One region of the Mesorhizobium sp. WSM4837 genome, then DNA from elsewhere that is predicted to be linked to it. Evidence: predicted binding sites of a transcription regulator. Region 1 holds the regulator's gene; each other region holds the start of a gene.

Region 1 (6,352 bases):
GAAGGGCGAAAAGGTCTCTGTTCACTACGGCGAGAAGCGAGCTCTGTTCGACGTCGATCTCGATGTCCGCGAGCATCAGGTGACGGCGTTGATCGGGCCATCGGGCTGTGGCAAGTCGACGTTCCTGCGTTGCCTGAACCGAATGAACGACACCATCGATATCGCGCGGGTGAGCGGCAAGATCACGCTCGACGGCGAGAACGTCTACGACCCGAAAATCGATGTCGTCGAGTTGCGAGCTCGCGTGGGCATGGTATTCCAGAAGCCGAACCCGTTTCCGAAGTCGATCTACGAAAACGTCGCCTACGGTCCGCGCATCCACGGCCTGGCCAGGAGCAAGGCCGAGTTGGACGGCATCGTCGAATCGAGCCTGAAGAAGGCCGGCCTGTTCAACGAGGTCAAGGATCGCCTGCTCGAGTCGGGTACTGGACTGTCCGGCGGACAGCAGCAGCGCCTGTGCATCGCGCGCGCCATCGCGGTGTCGCCGGAAGTGATCCTGATGGACGAGCCCTGTTCGGCGCTCGATCCGATCGCCACCGCCCGCGTCGAGGAACTGATCGACGAACTGCGCCAGAACTATACGATCGTCATCGTCACCCATTCGATGCAGCAGGCGGCGCGCGTGTCGCAACGCACGGCGATGTTCCATCTCGGCTATCTGGTCGAGGAGGGCGCGACCGACAAGATGTTCACCAACCCCGACGACAAGCGCACCCAGGACTACATCACCGGCCGGTTCGGCTGAGCGGTCCGGCGAATTTCGAACACGAGGACAGCACCATGGGTGAACACACCGTCGCATCTTTCGACGAGGAACTGGAGCACATCGACCGGCTGATCCGCGACATGGACGAGCTCGCCGCCGCAATGGTCGCGGCCTCGATCCGCGCGTTGCTTGCGTCGGACAATGCGATGGCGCAGCGCGTCGTCTCGGATGACGCCATCATGGATGCGCGGCAGCGCGAGCTCGACGACAGCGCGATCACGCTGATCGCCAAGCGGCAGCCGATGGCGCAGGATCTGCGCGCCGTGGTTGGCGCAATCCGCATGGCGGGCGATCTCGAGCGCATCGGCGATCTGGCCAAGAACATTGCCAAGCGGGTCAGCGCAGTCGGGCAGAGCGCGACGCCGCGTAATCTGTCGCACGGTATCGACGCGATGGCGGATCTCGTTCTTGTGCAGCTGCGCGGCGTGGTCGAGCACTATGTGTCGCGCGATGCCGGCGCGTTGAAGGAACTGCGCGCCGACGACCAGAAGATCGACGTGAAATATACGGCGGTTTTTCGCGAACTCCTGACTTACATGATGGAGGATCCGCGCAACATCACCGCCTGCACGCACCTTCTGTTCTGCGCCAAGAATCTCGAGCGTATCGGCGATCATGTCACCAACATTGCCGAAAACGCCTATTTTGTCGTGACCGGGCAGCAATTGCCGGCAGATCGCCCGAAGCTCGACGAAACGACGATGTCGGCGCCGGCGACATGACAGGAGTGACCGGCCGATGATCGCGCCGCGCATCATGGTGGTGGAGGATGAAGAGCCGCTAGGCGTCCTCCTCCGTTACAATCTGGAATCCGAAGGCTATCAGGTCGAGGTGGTGACGCGCGGTGACGAGGCCGAAATCCGGCTGCAGGAAAACGTGCCCGATCTTTTGGTGCTCGACTGGATGGTGCCGGCGGTTTCCGGCATCGAGCTTTGCCGGCGCCTTCGGGTGCGCCCCGAAACCGAGCGGCTGCCGATCATCATGCTGACCGCGCGCGGCGAGGAGAGCGACCGGGTGCGCGGCCTTTCGACCGGAGCCGACGACTATCTGGTCAAGCCGTTCTCGACACCGGAATTCATGGCCAGGGTCAAGGCGCTGCTGCGCCGCGCCAAGCCGGAAGTGCTGTCCAGCGTGCTCAAGGTCGGCGACATCATGCTCGATCGTGAATCGCACCGGGTCTATCGCAAGAAGAGCGAGATCCGGCTCGGGCCGACCGAATTCCGGCTGCTCGAATTCATGATGCGCCACCCGGGCCGGGTCTTCTCGCGCAGTCAGTTGCTCGACAATGTCTGGGGCGAGACGATCTACATCGACGAGCGCACGGTGGACGTCCATGTCGGCCGGTTGCGCAAGGCGGTCAACAATGGTCGCATGCCCGATGTCATCCGCACCATCCGCGGCGCCGGCTATGCGATCAGGGAAGACTAGCTAGGGATGTGCTGATATTCAGGTGATGCCGGCCTGCGAACGGCGGCTTCCTGCGCTTACCTACAGCGCCGCGCGCCCTGTTGGGCACGCAAAGGACGCTGTAGAACTTTGATTTTGCGCACGACCTTTCCGAAATCGATCTCGATTTCGGGGTCATGCGCGGGCTCACGTACCCAAAAGTACGCTCCGCTCCGGTTCTCGGAACCCACCATTCTCGACTCGGCCTGACCTGAATCTCAACACACCCCAAGTCGCGACCCGGGAATCCTTCAAGCCACGTTCTTTCCGACCGAGCCGGCTCGTGCCTGGATGCTCGGCGCGAAAATCTCCTGGTCGACGAAGCTTAGCGCCCGCATGGCGCAGCCTTCGCGGATCAGCGGCAGCTCGTTCGGCTCGGTGTCGAAGGAAATCGAACCCGAATGCTGGCCGCCGGCGGTCTGGGCGATGGCCTCGCGCAGGGCCGGCTCGATCAGGTCGAAGGCGGCAGCGCTGGCGCCGACCATGGCCACCGGCGCCGGATCGATCAGCGCAAACAGGCTGCCGAGCCCGAAGCCGAGCGCCTCGCCGGCCTTGCGGTAGGCTTCGCGCTCCGGTCCGTCCATCTCGCGCGCCCGGGCCGCCAAGGCCCGCATGTCGGCGTCGCTGACATCGGCGACCGGCTCGGCGTTCTCGCTCAACAGCCTTGCGTTGCGCCAGATGGCGTAGTTGCCGGCATAAGCCTCGACGCAGCCGCGCCGCCCGCAGCGGCAAAGCGCGCCGCCCGGCCGATGGATCATGTGGCCGAATTCGCCGCCTGAGGAGTGGGTGCCGGTGAACAGCTCGCCCTTCAGCACCAGCCCCATACCGATGCCGTGCGAGAGCAGGATGGCGATGAAATCGTCGCGGTAGCGATCCGGGTGGCGCCAGCGCAGCGCCACGGCCATCATGTTGCAGTCGTTCTCCATGATGGCCGGGATGCCGAACTCGCGTTCCAGAATGTCGGCGAAGGCGATGTTCGTCTGCGGCGTGATCGGCGACCACAACATGGCGCGCGCGTGGGAATCGGTGATGCCCTGGATCGCCAGCGCGATGCGGGCGACGCTTTGGACATCGAGGTCGGGATCTTCGAGCCGGCGCCGGACGATGGCGACACATTCCTCGATCAGCGCGTCACGCGACATGGTCAGCGTGTCCAGCCGGCGCTGTTCCTCGGCGACCACTTGTCCGGCATAATCGATGACGGCGACCGACAGGAAATTCAGCGACAACACGACGGCCAACACCGCAGCGGCTTGCGGATTGAGGCTGAGGCCGACCTGCGGCCGGCCGCGTTTCAGCGAAACCGTCTCGCTCGCCTTGCTCTCGGCCAGGATGCCTTCCTGGATCAGGTCGGCAGAGATCGCCGATATGGTCGAATGGCTGAGGCCGGTGGTCGCGGCGATCTCGGTCCGCGACGGCTGGCCTGCCCGGCGCACGGCCGAAATCACCATCGCCCGGTTGCGCCGGCGCAGATCGTCATGACGGATTCCCACCGACATTTTTTGTTTCCTCCTCATTGCCGCGGCCGCTCATGAATCGGAAGCCGTCGGTATGTCGGACAAATACTGGCAGAAGCAGAAGGGGCTGTCATTATTTATTCCGAGCCTCGAAAAAAAGCCCGACAGGACGTTAAAATCCATCAGAATTGGTGTTGACAGTGCTTCGGCGTTGGACCAGTATTTTTTCGAGGCTCGAAAAAATAGAGCCTTTGTGCCGGCCTTCGGGCCAGTTGGTCGCGCCCTACGCGGCGCAGGGAGGAATATCATGAAGAGATTCGCAGCCGCCATTCTGGCGGGGGTCGCCATGTCGCTGACGCTCGCGTCGGCCGCGCAGGCCAAGGACAAGGTCATTGGCGTTTCGTGGTCGAACTTCCAGGAAGAGCGTTGGAAGACCGACGAAGCCGCCATGAAGGCGGCGATCGAGGCCGCCGGCGACAAATATATCTCCGCTGACGCACAGTCCAATCCCGGCAAGCAGCTGACCGACGTCGAAAGCCTGATCTCGCAGGGCGCCAACGCGCTGATCATCCTTGCGCAGGATGCCTCGGCCATCGGTCCGGCGGTGCAGAAGGCGCTGGACGAAGGCATTCCGGTCGTCGGCTATGACCGGCTGATCGAGAACAAGGACGTCTTCTATCTGACCTTTGACAACCAGGAAGTCGGCCGCATGCAGGCCCGCGAAGTGTTCAAGGTGGCGCCGGAAGGCAATTACGTCTTCATCAAGGGCTCGGGCGCCGACCCTAATGCCGATTTTCTGTTCGCCGGCTCCATAGAAGTGCTCAAGGATGCCATCGACAGCGGCAAGATCAAGAATGTCGGCGAGGCTTATACGGACGGCTGGCTTCCCGCCAACGCCCAGAAGAACATGGAACAGTTCCTGACCGCCAACGACAACAAGGTCGATGCGGTGGTTGCCGCCAATGACGGCACCGCGGGTGGCGTCGTCGCGGCGCTGACGGCGCAAGGCCTGGCCGGATCCGTCCCGGTTTCGGGCCAGGACGGCGACCATGCCGCGCTGAACCGTATCGCGCTCGGCACACAGACCGTATCGGTGTGGAAAGACGCGCGCGAGCTCGGCAAGAACGCCGCCGAGATCGCCTCGCAGCTGGCCGACGGCAAGCCGATGACAGACATTGCCGGTGTCAAGGATTTCACCACGCCGGGCGGCAATGTCGTCAAGTCGCTGTTCCTGACGCCGATTGCCATCACCAGGGACAATCTCAACGTCGTCATCGACGCCGGCTGGATCAAGCAGGAAGAGGTCTGCGCCGGCGTGGCGGCGGGCACCGTCCCGGTCTGCAACTGATCCGCCTTCGCCAAAAAACCTGAAACGCCGCGGCTTCACGCCGCGGCGTTTTTTTCAAAAGAGTTGTTTTTCCGCGTCTCGCGGGTAATTTCTAAGCTGCTTCCGGCATCCGCGGCAGACGGCAACGGTGGGAGGACATCATGACCGACACGATTTCCAACACGCCGGTTGCTGACCGGGCGCGTGAATCCGAGCTCAGCCCCTTCGGCCGCTTCCTCAAGGCAACCGAGCTCGACATACGCATGCTCGGCATGGTCGGCGCGCTGCTGATCATCTGGGTTGGAATCCACATCCTGTCGGGTGGGCTTTTCCTCACGCCGCGCAATCTCTGGAACCTGTCGGTGCAAACTTCCTCGGTCGCGATCATGGCGACCGGCATGGTGCTGGTCATCGTGATGCGCAACATCGATCTTTCGGTCGGCTCCGTCGAAGGCGTCATCGGCATGGTGATGGGCGTTGCGCAGGCAGAATTCCTCATCCGCGTCTTGGGATTCCAGCTTGGAAATCCCTGGATATGGGTCATCGCACTGGCTGCCGGCGTGGTGCTCGGCCTCATGATCGGCGCGCTTCAGGGCTTCATCATCGCCTATCTCGAGGTTCCGGCCTTCATCGTGACGCTGGGCGGCCTGCTGATCTGGCGCGGCATGGCGTGGCTGATGACGAGCGGGCGCACCGTCGCGCCGCTCGATGCCACGTTCCAGCTCATGGGTGGCGGGCCGCGTGGCTCGATCGGGGCGACCGCGAGCTGGATCGTCGGCATTCTCGCCTGTGTGGCCGTCGCCTTGATGCTGCTCAACGGCCGGTCGCAGCGCAAGCGCTTCAAGTTTCCGTTGCGCCCGGTCTGGGCGGAGAGCCTGCTTGGTGTTGTCGCCTGCGCCGCCATCCTCGGCGCCGTCTGGATCGCCAATTCCTACCCCTGGCCGATCGGCATCGTGCGCCAATACGCCCAGCGGAACGGCATTACCATCCCCGAAGGCGGGCTGTTCATCGCCCATGGCATCGCCATACCGGTGCTGATCGCGGTCGCAGTCGGCATCGTCATGACCTTCATCACCCGGCGCACCCGTTTCGGTCGCTACGTCTTTGCCATTGGCGGCAACCCGGAAGCGGCGGAACTCGCCGGCATCAACACGCGCTGGGTGACCATGAAAGTGTTCATGATCATGGGCGTTCTGGCCGCGATCAGCGCGGCAATTGCTTCGGCCCGCCTCAATGCGGCGACCAATGCGCTCGGCACGCTGGACGAACTCTTGGTCATCGCAGCAGCCGTCATCGGCGGCACGTCGCTGGCCGGCGGCTCCGGCACTGTGCTCGGCGCCATGCTGGGCGCGCTTC
Region 2 (6,352 bases), on a different contig from region 1:
GGCGCCGGCTTGCAGATGGCGGGCCGTCTCCTGCTGGACAGCGGGAACGGCCTTGGCGAAATCGCCGGCTAGCTTGCGGTCGAGGAATCGCGGCGTCGAGAAATCTTCCGTGTCCTCGGCATCGGTGTGACCGACACGCGACAGGACCCGCTCGAACACCCCGATGAACGGAAACAGCAACAACGTGTTGAAGACGTTGAAGAAGGTCGAGTAGAGGCCGACCGCGACCGGCACCAGGGGAAAGGTCTCCTTGCCGTCGACGATCACCGGAATGGCGGGATCGCCGCCGAAGAACTGCATGGCCCATTCCAGGACCTGCATGGAGACGAAGAACAGCGGGATGGTGATGCACACGCCGATGATGTTGAAGGAGATGTGGGCGTAAGCGGTGCGCTTGGCGTTTTTCGAAAGATTGAGCGAAGCCATCCACGAGGTGATCGTGGTGCCGAGATCGGCGCCGAGCGAGAAGGCGACGGCCGTCGTCCAGTCGAGAATGCCGGCAGCGCCAAGGCCCATGACAATGCCGATCGTCGCCGAGGACGAATGGATCATGGCGGTCACGCCGGCGGCGATGAACACGCATTTGAGCAGGTTGAGATAGGAGTCGGCCGTCAGTGTTTGCAGCAGTGCCATGACTTCGGGCAGATTGCGCAGCGGGCGCAGGCCGCCGGTCATCAGGTTGAGGCCATAAAAGATCAGCGCGAAGCCCATGCCGGCAAGCGCTATGTTCTTGACCTTCTCGCTTTTGGCAAAGCAGTAAATCAGCGAGAACACGCCGGCCAGGATCAGCCCGAGCGGACCGAGCGGCAGGGCGATGAGCCCGTTGCCGAGCGTGGTGCCGATATTGGCGCCCATGATCACGCTGATCGCCGGTCGAAGCGCGATGACGCCGGCATTGACCAGGCCGACGACCATGACGCTCATCGCCGTCGACGACTGGATGACGCCGGTGATCAGCGTTCCCGCCAGCACGCCCTTGATCGGCGTTCCGGCGGCCCTGGCGAGAAAGGCGCGCATCCGGTTGACCGACAGCGCCTGGATGCCGTTGGCCATGAAGTCGAGGCCGAGCATGAAGATGCCCAACCCGCCGATCACCGGCACGAGGATGTCCTTGAAGATATCGATGTCCATGTCACGCAGTCCCCAACAAGCCGCCATCACGGCGCGATATGACGTTCAGTTCAGGCGCTGCGCCAAGCAGCAGCCTGGTTGTTCCGCTCAGTTTCCGACGGGCTCCTGCCCTGCCCAGTATTGCTCGATCCGGGCGACCAGCGCCTTCGGCAGCGGCACGTAGCCGAGCGCGGCGGCGTCATCCGCGCCGTGCGCGAAGGCGAGCCGGAAAAGGTCGTGCACGCGGCGATAGCGATGTTCCGAACGGCCCGAGACCTGAACGACCGCGAACACCGCCGTGCTGATCGGATAGGCGGCATCGCCGTTACGATCGGTCAGCGAAGCGAAGAAGTCGGTCGTTTGCGCCCAGTCGATCGATGTCGCGGCAGCCTGCACGCCCTCCGGCTCCGGCTTGACGAACTTGCCGGATTTGTTCTCGATCAGCGCATAGGCAAGGTTGGCGCGCTGGGCCTGGCCGGATTCGGCATAGGCGATCGCGCCCTTCGTGTCGTGCACGGTTTGAATAAGGTTCTGTGTGCCTTCCGCGTCAGTGCCGAGCGGCCACGAGATCAGTGTATTGGCGCCGTATTTGGCCTTCCACTCCCCGCTGACCGCCGACAGGTATTCGGTGAAGACAAAGGTCGAGCCGGAGCCATCCTTGCGGTGAACAACGCTGATCCTGAGATCGGGCAGCGTCAGGTCCGGATTCACCGCCTTGATCGCGGGATCGGACCATGACTGGATCTTGCCCAGATAGATGTCGGCCAGCACCGGCCCCGTCAGGCGAAGGCTTCCCGGGCCGATGCCGTCGAGATTGACGACGACGGCGATGGCGCCCATCACGATCGGAAACTGCTGGCGGCCAGCTTTCCCAAGTTCGGCGGCATTGATCGGCGCATCCGTCGCGGCAAAGTCGATGTCCGGCTGGTCGAGACGCAGAACGCCGGCGAGCGAGCCAACGATTTCGTAGTCGACCTTCCAGTCGGGCGAGACATAGTCCCCGCCGTCGGCGCGGGCGCTCTCGTAGGCCGTTGCCCATTTGCCGATGATCGGGGCGGCCAGTGTCGATCCGGCGCCGCGGATAGGCTCAGCCTGCGCAGCGGCCCCGACCATCAAGCCAACAGCAAGCGCGATGGCGCCGCTTATCTTCGCCGATTTGCGCCGCAGTGATGCAAAGCTTGCTGGAAACATCATGGCGACCCCCGACGCGCGAACAAATAGCTACTTTTCAGTCTTGGCAGATATCGACAGTCATCCGCCCGGCGAACGAACGCCGTCAGAGAAACAACATCGCTCACCGTATGAACCTTGGTTAACGATCGGATGACAAAGATCTTTGCGGGTGAGATTTTTTATTTTTCCGCGATTGCCGCGGTTGCCTGAAGAATTGTTCGGCAGCCAATCGCTTCAGCTTTGCGCTGCCCCTCACCTGCCTGCCGGCACCCTCTCCCCGTATAGTGACGGGGAGAGGGGCGCTCTCATCGATGGTTTCGCCAATCACCAGCGTTGCAGAATATCCGCCACGGTGCGACCAGTCCCTTCTCCCCGTCACACGGGGAGAAGTGCCCGGCAGGGCGATGAGGGGCGGCGCCGACTCCGACAACTGATCCCCTTGGCACGAAGTTGCTGGTCGCCTCCACGCAGGGACAGCCCTATTTCGCGTCGTGGAAGATAATGCCGACGGTATGGCGCAGGCCGGAGCGAATCCGGCTGACGCCGTGCCTGAGATTGACGCGGTAGCTGCCTTTGCTGCCCTGGACCGGACGATTGTGGACCGCGAAGGCGACTGCGTCGCCCTGGCGCAGCGGCACCACCTCGGCGCGGCTCTGCATGCGCGGGCGCTGTTCGGTCAGCACGAACTCGCCGCCGGTGAAATCCTTATCCGGTTCGGACAGCAGGATTGCCACCTGCAGCGGGAACGCAAGCTCGCCGTAGAGATCCTGATGCAGGCAGTTGAAGTCGCCGGGACCATATTGCAGCAGGAGCGGCGTCGGCCGCGTCTGGCCCTGCTCGTGGCATTGCTTGAGGAACGCGGCGTGTTCGTCCGGGTAGCGCTGCGCGACGCCCATGCGTTCGTTCCAGTCGTTGGCGACGGCGGCAAGGCGCGGATAGAGCGCGGTGCGCAAGCCGCCGATCAGCTCGGGCAAGGGATAGCGGAAATAGCGGTACTCGCCCTTGCCGAAGCCGTGCCGCGCCATGTGGACATGGCTGCGGAAATGGCTTTCGTCGGGATACAGCCCGGCGATCTCCCGGCATTCTTCTGGTGTCAGCAGCTTTTCCATCACCGCGCAGCCATAGAAGCTCATCTCCTCGGCCAGTGCCTGCCAGTCATATCCGGCGACGCGCGCTTCCGCCGATCGGACCGCTGCTGCTGGAACCGTGTGCATGGTCATAGCTCTGCTCCTCTGGCTTCATCGGCTTCTGCCATCAGATGGGTGAAGCAGCGCACACAAACCACCCGTTTCCTGCCAACCGGTTTAGGCACAACGCAAGGTTGCCATGGATCAGCTTCACCGCCGCGACGCAGCATGGATTTTGGCAAAATCGAGCCCATATCCCTGATAGGGAGCTTTGAGCGTGAAACTCGCGCGTGTAGCCCTGATTGCCGCGGCTTTTGTAGCCGCTGTGGCTGTTTGTTCTTCTTCCGCAGCAACAGGAGAAGCAAACGGCCAAGGGAGGACTGCGCTGCGCATCGAGATAGACGGCGCCATCGGTCCGGCGAGCGCCATGCAGTTCGAGGAAGCGCTGGCGGTGGCCGCAGAACGGAACGCCGAGGTTTTCATCCTGCAGATGAACACGCCGGGCGGGTTGGTCACCAGCATGCGTGAGATCATCGCCGACATCCTCGCCTCCCCGGTTCCCGTCATCGGCTATGTCGCGCCCGCCGGGGGGCATGCGGCGAGCGCCGGAACCTACATCCTCTACGCAACCCATGTGGCGGCGATGGCGCCCGGCACCAATCTGGGCGCGGCAACGCCCATCGAGATGGGCGGGCCGATGCCATCCTTTCCCGGCGACGACAAGAACAATGGCCCGGAAGCCGGCAAGGACCCGAAGAATCCACCGGCGGGCAATGCGATGATCGCCAAGGCGACGAACGACGCGGTTGCCTTGATCCGCAGCCTGGCCGAACTGCGCGGGCGCAATGCCGATTGGGGTGAAAAGGCGGTGCGCGAGGCGGCCAGCCTGTCGGCCAGCGCGGCACTGCAGGAAAATGTGATCGACTTTGTCGCCCGCGACACGACCGAACTGCTTCAGCTGGCCGACGGCCGGACGGTCGAGATCGCCGGCAGGAAAAAGGTGCTGGCGACCAAAAGGCTGCCGGTTGAAACGCTCGAGCCTGGCTGGCTCATCCGGCTTCTCGCCGTCATCACCGACCCGAACATCGCCGTCATCCTGATGCTGATCGGCGTTTATGGCCTCGTCTTCGAGTTCACCAGCCCGGGCGCGGTCGCGCCAGGCGTGATCGGCACGATCTGCCTGCTGCTCGGGCTCTATGCGCTCAATCTCCTGCCGATCAGCTATGCCGGCCTTGCCCTGATGCTGCTTGGCATCATCTTCCTCGTCGTCGAGGTCTTTAATCCCACAGTGGTGCTTGGGCTGGGAGGCGTGGCTGCGTTTCTGCTGGGCGCTGCCATGCTGCTCAGGATCGAAGGTCCCGGCTTCGAGATGTCGTGGGCCGTCATCGGCACCGCCGCCATCCTGACGCTCGGCCTGGCGCTGCTGACCGGCAGCTGTCTGTGGGCGGCCCGCAAGAACGTTCCGCGTGTTGGCGCCCAGGCCATGCAAGGGCTGCCGGCCAAGGTCCTCGACTGGCAGGGCAGCGAGGGACACGTGCTGGCCCGGGGTGAGCGCTGGCGGGCGAAAGCCGACGAACCCATTGCGGTGGGCGACAGCGTCGAGGTGGCTGATGTCAGGGGTCTCGTGCTGACGATACGGCGCCGCAATGTGCGAAGCGATGGAGCAAGGCAATGATGCTCGGATATGTGGCCTATCTGGTGGCAGCGCTCGTCGTGGTCATGTTCCTGTCCGCGGCCATTCGCATCCTGAGGGAATATCAGCGCGGTGTGGTCTTCACGCTCGGCCGCTTCACCGGGGTCAAGGGGCCCGGCCTGATCATCCTCATCCCTTTCGTGCAGCAGATGGTGAAGGTCGACCTGCGAGTGGTGGTCCAGGACGTGCCGCCGCAGGACGTGATCTCGCGCGACAACGTCTCGGTGAAGGTCAACGCAGTGCTGTATTTTCGTATCGTCGACGCCGAGCGGGCGGTGATCCAGGTCGAGGACTTCATGACCGCCACCAACCAGCTCGCACAGACCACGTTGCGCTCGGTGCTCGGCAAGCATGAACTCGATGAAATGCTGGCCGAACGCGACAAGCTCAACAGCGATATCCAGGAGATCCTCGATCAGCGGACCGATGCCTGGGGCATCAAGGTCTCCGATGTCGAGATCAAGCATGTCGACCTCAACGAGAACATGGTCCGCGCCATCGCCAAGCAGGCCGAGGCCGAACGGCTGCGGCGTGCGAAAGTGATCAATGCCGACGGCGAACAGCAGGCGGCGGCAAAACTCGTCGAGGCCGGCAAGATGCTGTCCGAGACCCCGCAGGCCATGCAGCTGCGCTATTTCGAGGCGCTCCATGACATCGCCGGTGAACGCTCGTCGACGGTGGTGTTTCCGGTGCCGATGGATTTGCTCGGCCATTTCATCAGGCCGACCGGCGAGAAGACGTGAGCTCGAAGGCCGGCGATCCTTCAACCCCCTCTGCCCTGGCAGGCATCTCGCCCCACAACAATGGACCACTTCGTGGGGGCGAGGAACCCAAGCTGGAATGAGGCCGCGATCCTTCATGCCGGCCATCTCCGCCACGAGCGGAGATCGGCAGGTCGCCGCTGCGCGCCAATCAACCGTTCGTTGGCCGAACAGGGCTAACGGAAAAATCAGACATTCATGGCAATGTTGAACCCGCCCGAATGAAAGTCAGGCGACGGCTGGGTGCTGGCCCATCGAGAAGAAAAGGATTGCGCATGTCATCCTTGCTCAACACCGGACGTTCATCGCTCAAGCGCAGTCTGATCATGCTGGCAGTCCTGGCCTTTTGCATCTTGCCGGCCGGGGCGTTGGAGCCCGTTGATCTCCCGGAATCGCCAGACACTGTGGCCTTCAATGTTCAGAACAACGGCAAGTCGGTCCCAGTCACGTTGCGACAGCTGGAAAAGCTCGGTCTCTACCGGGTCACC
Region 3 (6,352 bases), on a different contig from region 1:
GCGACAATCGTGCAGAACAGCAGGAAGACGATGGCGATGGTCTTGGCCTCATGGCCCCGGCCGATCGAAAGACGCAGGGATTCGCCGATGCCGCCGGCGCCGACGGCGCCAAGTATGGTCGAAGCGCGCACATTGATCTCGAAGCGGAGCAGGAAATAGCTGATGAAGTTGGGCAGGACCTGGGGCACGATGCCGAACCACACCCGTTCGACCCAGTTGGCGCCTACGGCACGCAAGCCCTCTTCAGGCTTCATGTCAGCATTTTCGACGACTTCGAAGAACATCTTTCCGAGCGCGCCGACGGTATGGATGCTGACCGCAATGATCGCCGGAATCGGCCCCAGCGAGAAAATCGCCAGAAAAAAGCCGGCAATGACAATTTCAGGAAAGGCGCGGACGATTTCAAGGAAGCGGCGCGTGAAGAAACGGAGCCAGCGGCTGGCCGTGATATTGCCTGCGGCGAAGAAGCAGAGCAGGAAGCCGAATGTGGCGCCCACCAGCGTCGAAAACAGGGCGATGTTCAGCGTCTCGACCATCCGGTGGAAATACTCCGGAATGTAGATGCCCTGGGTCAGGTAGACCCGGCCCTCCGGGTAGTCGAACTTGAGGCTGCCGTCGTCATAGGGGGACGGCAGGTCGAACAGCGCGCGCACCGGATCGAACCAGTCGCGCGGCTTCAACTCGGCGAAAAAGTCGGCGACGTAGGGAAGGCGATCGAAGAACTTTCCGGCGTTGGTTTCGTTGGCGAACCAGAGCGAGCCAGAGAGTGCAAGAAACAGGAAAACCAGGCCGCCGATCGTGTAAAGGCGCCGGCGGGCGGCAAGATCGCGCCAGTGCCGCTCGACGGTGGCTCCCTCCGGTGAAAGCGCGGGCGCGCGGTAAATTTCGGTCGCACTCATCGATAGATCCCCGGCCCCTGATGCGGCAACGCCGCCGGCGGCACGCGGCCCCGGCGGCGTTGTGGCAGTTTGCCTTACGAGCCGATCTTCGCCTTACGGGCGTCGATGATCGGCTGGTAGAATTCCGGGGTAACCGGCGAATAGCCCTTGTAATCGCCGCCTTGAATTGCCGAGAAACAAGCCGGATCGGTTTCCGGGAGCTTGGTCAAGAAATCGGTGATCTTCTGCCTGGCGCCGGCGTCGATCGACGTACGCAATACCAGCGGGCCGTTCGGGATCAGCGGCGACTGCCACAGTTCGACGAGGTCATCCATCTTGAGGACGCCCTTGTCGACCATCTTGCGCAGATTGCCCGAGCTATAGCCGTCGTTGAAGTCGCCGACGCCGGAGGCCCAGGTGGTGCCGGCATCGAACGTGCCCTTCAGGACTTCAAGGACAAGCTGTTCATGGCCGCCGCCGAAACCGGTCGACGCGAAGTAGCTCTTCACATCCATGCCGATGTCCTTGGGCAGTGACGTGACCGGGATCAGGTAACCAGAAGTCGAATCGGGATCGGCGAAACCGAGTTTCTTGCCCTTCATGTCGGCGAGCGTCTTGATGCCGGAATCAGCACGCGCGACCATGACCGCACGGTAGCCGGTCGAGCCGTCGGTCTGGATCGTCGTCAGGATCGGTTGAACAGCGTCCTTGTTTTCGAGATAGACCTTGGCGTAGGCGGAAGCGCCGAGATCGGCAAAGTCGAGCGTGCCGCCGAGCAGGCCCTGGATGACGCCGTCGTAGTCAGCGGCTGGGAACAGCGAAACTTTTTCGACGCCGAGGACTTGCTTGATGTGGTCGGCGAAGCACTGGTAGTTGCGCAGGCGGTCGGCTTCGTTCTCGCCGCCCAGAATGCCGACGCGGAATTCCTTCAGGTCCTGTGCCTGGACTGCGCCCATCGCCATGGCGAGGATGGAAACGGCACCGAAAAGTATTTTTCTAAACATTTCGCGTCTCTCCTGTTGGTTCCGGCATCGCGCCGGCAGCGTTCGAATTTTGACGGCGCTTTTTTATGCCCGGCCTTGATGCGGACTGGCGGTCCAGGCGCTCTTTCGTCGTCTGCTTTCGTATACTCGTATACTGGTATCCACTTGCGGGATCGTGGATCTAGTAGCCGGGAAATGCGGGCTCGAGCGGTCCGGCGGATGCGGCGATTTTTTGCTTGATGGTGACGCTGGTCGAAGTGATCGCCTCGGAGATTTCGCCGCCATTGCTGTCGGCGCCATAGACCATGCGCACGGCCTCCCGATTGAGTTCTTCGGGCGGACCGTCGAACACCACCTTGCCGGCGGCCATGCCGATGATGCGGTTGCAATAGGTGCGCGCGGTATCCAGCGTGTGCAGATTGGTGACCACGGTGAGGCCCTCGCGCAGATTGATGTCCTGCAGCGAATCCATCACCACCTTGGCATTGAGCGGGTCGAGCGAGGCGATCGGCTCGTCGGCGAGGATGACTTTCGGCTGCTGCATCATGGCGCGGGCAATCGCAACGCGCTGCTGCTGGCCGCCGGACAAGGTGCCGGCCGGCTGAAGCGCCGTGCCGGCGATGTCGAGACGTTCGAGCGCGGCGATTGCCTCGGCCCGTTCCTCGCGGGAGAAGACACCGAGCAGATTGACAACGGTCGAGCGGTGATTGAGCCGCCCGAGCAGCACATTGGTCAGCACGTCGAGACGCGGCACCAGGTTGAATTGCTGAAAGATCATGGCGCAATCGCGCTGCCAGCGCCTGAGCAGCGAACCGCGCAGGCTCGAGACTTCGGCGCCGTCAAAGAAAATCGAGCCTTGGCTCGGATCGATGAGGCGGTTAATCATGCGCAAAAGCGTCGATTTGCCGGCGCCCGAGCGGCCGATGATGCCGACCATCTGGCCTTGAGGGATCGAGATGTCGACATTGCTGACGGCGGTGTTCCTGCCAAACCGACGGGTGACGCCGCGGATTTCGAGCGTGGCTGAGGTTGCTGACATAGGCAAGTTCCAGTCCAGTCGCGTTTCGAAGGTCTGTTAGCCTTGGCTAGCGCAGCCGCATGAAACCGCGGTGTCGGATTGATGTCAGTTTTGTTACCGTCCACAGCCTGGAAGGAGGCGAGCCGGCGGACGCGGTTCGATCAAGTGAATGGTGAATGGTGAATGGTGAATGGTGAATGGTGAATGGTGAATGGTGAATGGTGACAAGAACGGCTTCCCTGCCGCCATTCACTATTGACCATTCACCATTCACTAACCGCCATGCTTCTCCAAAAACGCCTCCGCCGATAACTGGCGAAAATCGTCGAGCGCGGCGCGCAGGCGGGCGTGGTCCCAATCCCACCAGGCAAGTGCCTGATAGCGTTCCGCAGTGCGGCGGTCGAAGCGTTCGCGGATCGGTTTGGCCGGCACGCCGCCGACGATGGTGTAGGGCGCGACGTCTTTCGATACCACGGCGCCGGCGCCGACCGCCGCACCGTCGCCGACGCTGACGCCGGGCAGGATGGTCGAGCCGTGGCCAAGCCAGGTGTCGTGGCCGATGGTGACCCGTTTGGCGCGGCGCTGGGCAAAGAATTCGCTCTCGTGCTCGGCGTCGTCCCAATAGTCAGAGGCGCGATAGGTGAAATGGTGCAGCGTCGGCCGCCAGGTCGGATGGTTGGTGGCGTTGATGCGCACACTGGCGGCGATGTTGGCGAATTTGCCGATCGTCGCGCACCAGGCGCTGCAGTCCTGCATCATGTAGGAATAGTCGCCGAGCGTACTTTCCGAAAGCCGGCAGCGTTCGGCGATCTCGGTCCAGCGGCCGAGCGTCGAGTTGTCGACTTCCGCTGTCTCGTGGACAAGCGGCGTTTCCGACAGTTTTCTGGTCATGCGGCGATTTTCCCGGCGGCAAAAGCGGTCACGTCGATGACGCGGTCGGCCACTGCCTCGCGCACGTCGTGATCGTGGAAGATGCCAAGCAGGGCGACGCCGGCCGCCTTCTTGGCCGCGATCAGCGCAATCACCACGTCGCGGTTGCTGGCGTCGAGCGAAGCGGTCGGCTCGTCAAGCAGCAGGATCGGGTGCTCGGTGATGAAGCCGCGCGCGATGTTGACGCGCTGTTGCTCGCCGCCGGAAAAGGTCGCCGGCGGCAGTGCCCAGAGCCTTTCCGGCAGGTTGAGTTGCGCCAGCAAGGCGCGTGCCTTGCCGCGCGCGACCTCGCGGTCCTCGCCGCGCTCGACCAGCGGTTCGGCGACGACATCCAGCGCCGAGACGCGCGGCACTGTGCGCAGGAACTGGCTGACATAGCCGATCGTGAGCCGGCGCACGGCAAGCACGGTGCGTGGGCTGGCCGTCGCCAGATCGATGAGCCCGTCCTCGTGCTGGACGATGATCTGGCCTGCATCGACGGCATAGTTGCCGTAGAGCATCTTCAGGATCGAGCTCTTGCCGGCGCCGGAGGGGCCGCCGAGCACGGCACATTCGCCGCTCCTGATCGAGAACGACACGCCGGCGACGACCGGCAGTCTGATGCCGTCACGCAGATGCATGGTGAAGCTCTTGGCGACATCGGAGACGACGAGCGGGGTTGCCATGATCACACCTGCAGAATGGAAGAAACGAGAAGCTGGGTGTAGGGCGCGCGGGGATCGTCAAGCACGCGGTCGGTGAGGCCGCTTTCGACGACGCGGCCGTCCTTCATCACCATCATGCGTTGCGACAGCAGACGCGCCACCGCAAGGTCGTGGGTGACGACGATCGCCGCCAGGCCGAGATCGGTGACCAGGCCGCGCAACAGGTCGAGCAGGCGCGCCTGCACCGAGACGTCGAGGCCGCCGGTCGGCTCGTCCATGAACACCAGTCGCGGCCCGGTGACGAGGTTGCGGGCGATCTGCAGGCGCTGGCGCATGCCGCCGGAAAAGGCGCGCGGTTCGTCGTCGATGCGGTCCTCGTCGATCTCGACGCGCGACAGCCAGTCGACGGCGGTGGCGCGGATTTTTCCGTAGTGGCGGTCGCCGACCGCCATCAGCCGCTCGCCGACATTGGCCCCGGCCGACACCGTCATGCGCAGCCCGTCGGCCGGGTTCTGGTGAACAAAACCCCAGTCGGTGCGCATCAGGAAGCGGCGCTCGGCCTCGCTCATGCGGTAAAGCTCGCGGAACTGGCCGTCGCGCATGCGGTAGCTGGCGGTGCCGGAGCTCGGCAACAATCTGGTCGACAGGCAGTTGAGCAGCGTCGTCTTGCCGGATCCGGATTCGCCGACCACTGCCAGCACCTCGCCCGGCCACAGGTCGAAGCTGACGTTCTCGCAACCTATGCGCGAACCGTAGAACTTGGACAGCGCGGAGACGCGCAGCAGCGGCTCGTCGCTCATTGCGCCGGCTCCGTTTTTTCCAGGGCAGGAGGGGTCTCGGGCGCAAGGTGGCCGCGATGGCCTTGCTCGCGCCGCTTCTCGCAATGGTCGGTATCGGAGCAGACGAACATGTGGCCGCCATGGTCGTCGAGGATGACCTCATCGAGATAGACGTTTTCGGCCGCGCACAGTGCGCAGGGCTGGTCGAAGGTCTGCACCTCGAACGGATGGTCCTCGAAGTCGAGGCTGACGACGTCGGTGAAAGGCGGCAGCGCATAGATGCGCTTTTCGCGGCCGGCACCAAACAGTTGCAGGGCCGGCGAACGGTGCATTTTCGGGTTATCGAACTTCGGCGTCGGCGACGGGTCCATCACATAGCGACCCTCGACCTTGACCGGGTAGGCATAGGTGGTGGCGATGCGGCCGTGCCTGGCGATGTCTTCGTAGAGTTTTACATGCATGAGGCCGTATTCCTCCAGCGCATGCATTTTGCGCGTTTCCGTCTCGCGCGGCTCGAGGAAGCGCAGCGGCTCGGGAATCGGCACCTGATAGACCAGCACCTGGCCTGCGGTCAGCGGGTGCTCGGGGATGCGGTGGCGGGTCTGGATGATGGTCGCCTTCGCCGTGTCGGTGGTGACGGCGACATTTGCGACCTTCTTGAAGAAGGCGCGGATCGAAACCGCATTGGTGGTATCGTCGGCGCCCTGATCGATGACCTTCAGCACATCGTCCGGGCCGATGATCGAAGCGGTAACCTGGACGCCGCCGGTGCCCCAGCCATAGGGCATCGGCATTTCCCGTGAGGCGAACGGCACCTGATAGCCGGGAATGGCGATGCCCTTGAGGATCGCGCGGCGGATCATCCGCTTGGTCTGCTCGTCGAGATAGGCGAAGTTGTAGGTTGCGATATCGGTCGGTTGTGCGGTCATTCCGCGGCCTCCCTTTTTTCTTCGACCTTGCCGGCATTCTCGCGCGCGTCGTGCTCGGCGCGCATGCGGCGCACCAGGTCGAGCTCGGCCTGGAAGTCGACATAGTGCGGCAGCTTCAGATGCTCGACGAAGCCGGTCGCCTGGACATTGTCGGAATGCGAGATGACGAATTCCTCGTCCTGGGCAGCGGC

Evidence for each region. Region 1 encodes PhoB, which activates phosphate uptake and scavenging genes when phosphate is short. Its sites were predicted from a motif close to TGTCATNNANCTGTCAT; they were not measured.
Region 2: the regulator PhoB is predicted to act here: its motif matches at 2,423-2,439, upstream of pstS (phosphate ABC transporter substrate-binding protein PstS).
Region 3: the regulator PhoB is predicted to act here: its motif matches at 2,971-2,987, upstream of phnC (phosphonate ABC transporter ATP-binding protein).

What each region holds. Positions count from the first base shown of each region.
Region 1 is NZ_JBVVQE010000034.1:64,737-71,088, forward strand. Features, by position in the region: gene pstB (phosphate ABC transporter ATP-binding protein PstB) at 1-745, shown strand, start outside; gene phoU (phosphate signaling complex protein PhoU) at 781-1,488, shown strand; gene phoB (phosphate regulon transcriptional regulator PhoB) at 1,505-2,194, shown strand; gene AC0L3D_RS20445 (ROK family protein) at 2,464-3,711, opposite strand; gene xylF (D-xylose ABC transporter substrate-binding protein) at 3,977-5,017, shown strand; gene AC0L3D_RS20455 (sugar ABC transporter permease) at 5,158-6,352, shown strand, end outside.
Region 2 is NZ_JBVVQE010000010.1:50,550-56,901, reverse strand. Features, by position in the region: gene AC0L3D_RS08035 (Na/Pi cotransporter family protein) at 1-1,131, opposite strand, end outside; gene pstS (phosphate ABC transporter substrate-binding protein PstS) at 1,219-2,304, opposite strand; gene AC0L3D_RS08025 (2OG-Fe(II) oxygenase) at 2,763-3,503, opposite strand; gene AC0L3D_RS08020 (NfeD family protein) at 3,688-5,085, shown strand; gene AC0L3D_RS08015 (slipin family protein) at 5,082-5,846, shown strand; gene AC0L3D_RS08010 (putative pterin-binding protein) at 6,140-6,352, shown strand, end outside.
Region 3 is NZ_JBVVQE010000076.1:2,699-9,050, forward strand. Features, by position in the region: gene phnE (phosphonate ABC transporter, permease protein PhnE) at 1-899, opposite strand, end outside; gene phnD (phosphonate ABC transporter substrate-binding protein) at 974-1,882, opposite strand; gene phnC (phosphonate ABC transporter ATP-binding protein) at 2,043-2,900, opposite strand; gene AC0L3D_RS30410 (DapH/DapD/GlmU-related protein) at 3,153-3,770, opposite strand; gene phnL (phosphonate C-P lyase system protein PhnL) at 3,767-4,474, opposite strand; gene phnK (phosphonate C-P lyase system protein PhnK) at 4,477-5,253, opposite strand; gene AC0L3D_RS30425 (alpha-D-ribose 1-methylphosphonate 5-phosphate C-P-lyase PhnJ) at 5,250-6,161, opposite strand; gene AC0L3D_RS30430 (carbon-phosphorus lyase complex subunit) at 6,158-6,352, opposite strand, start outside.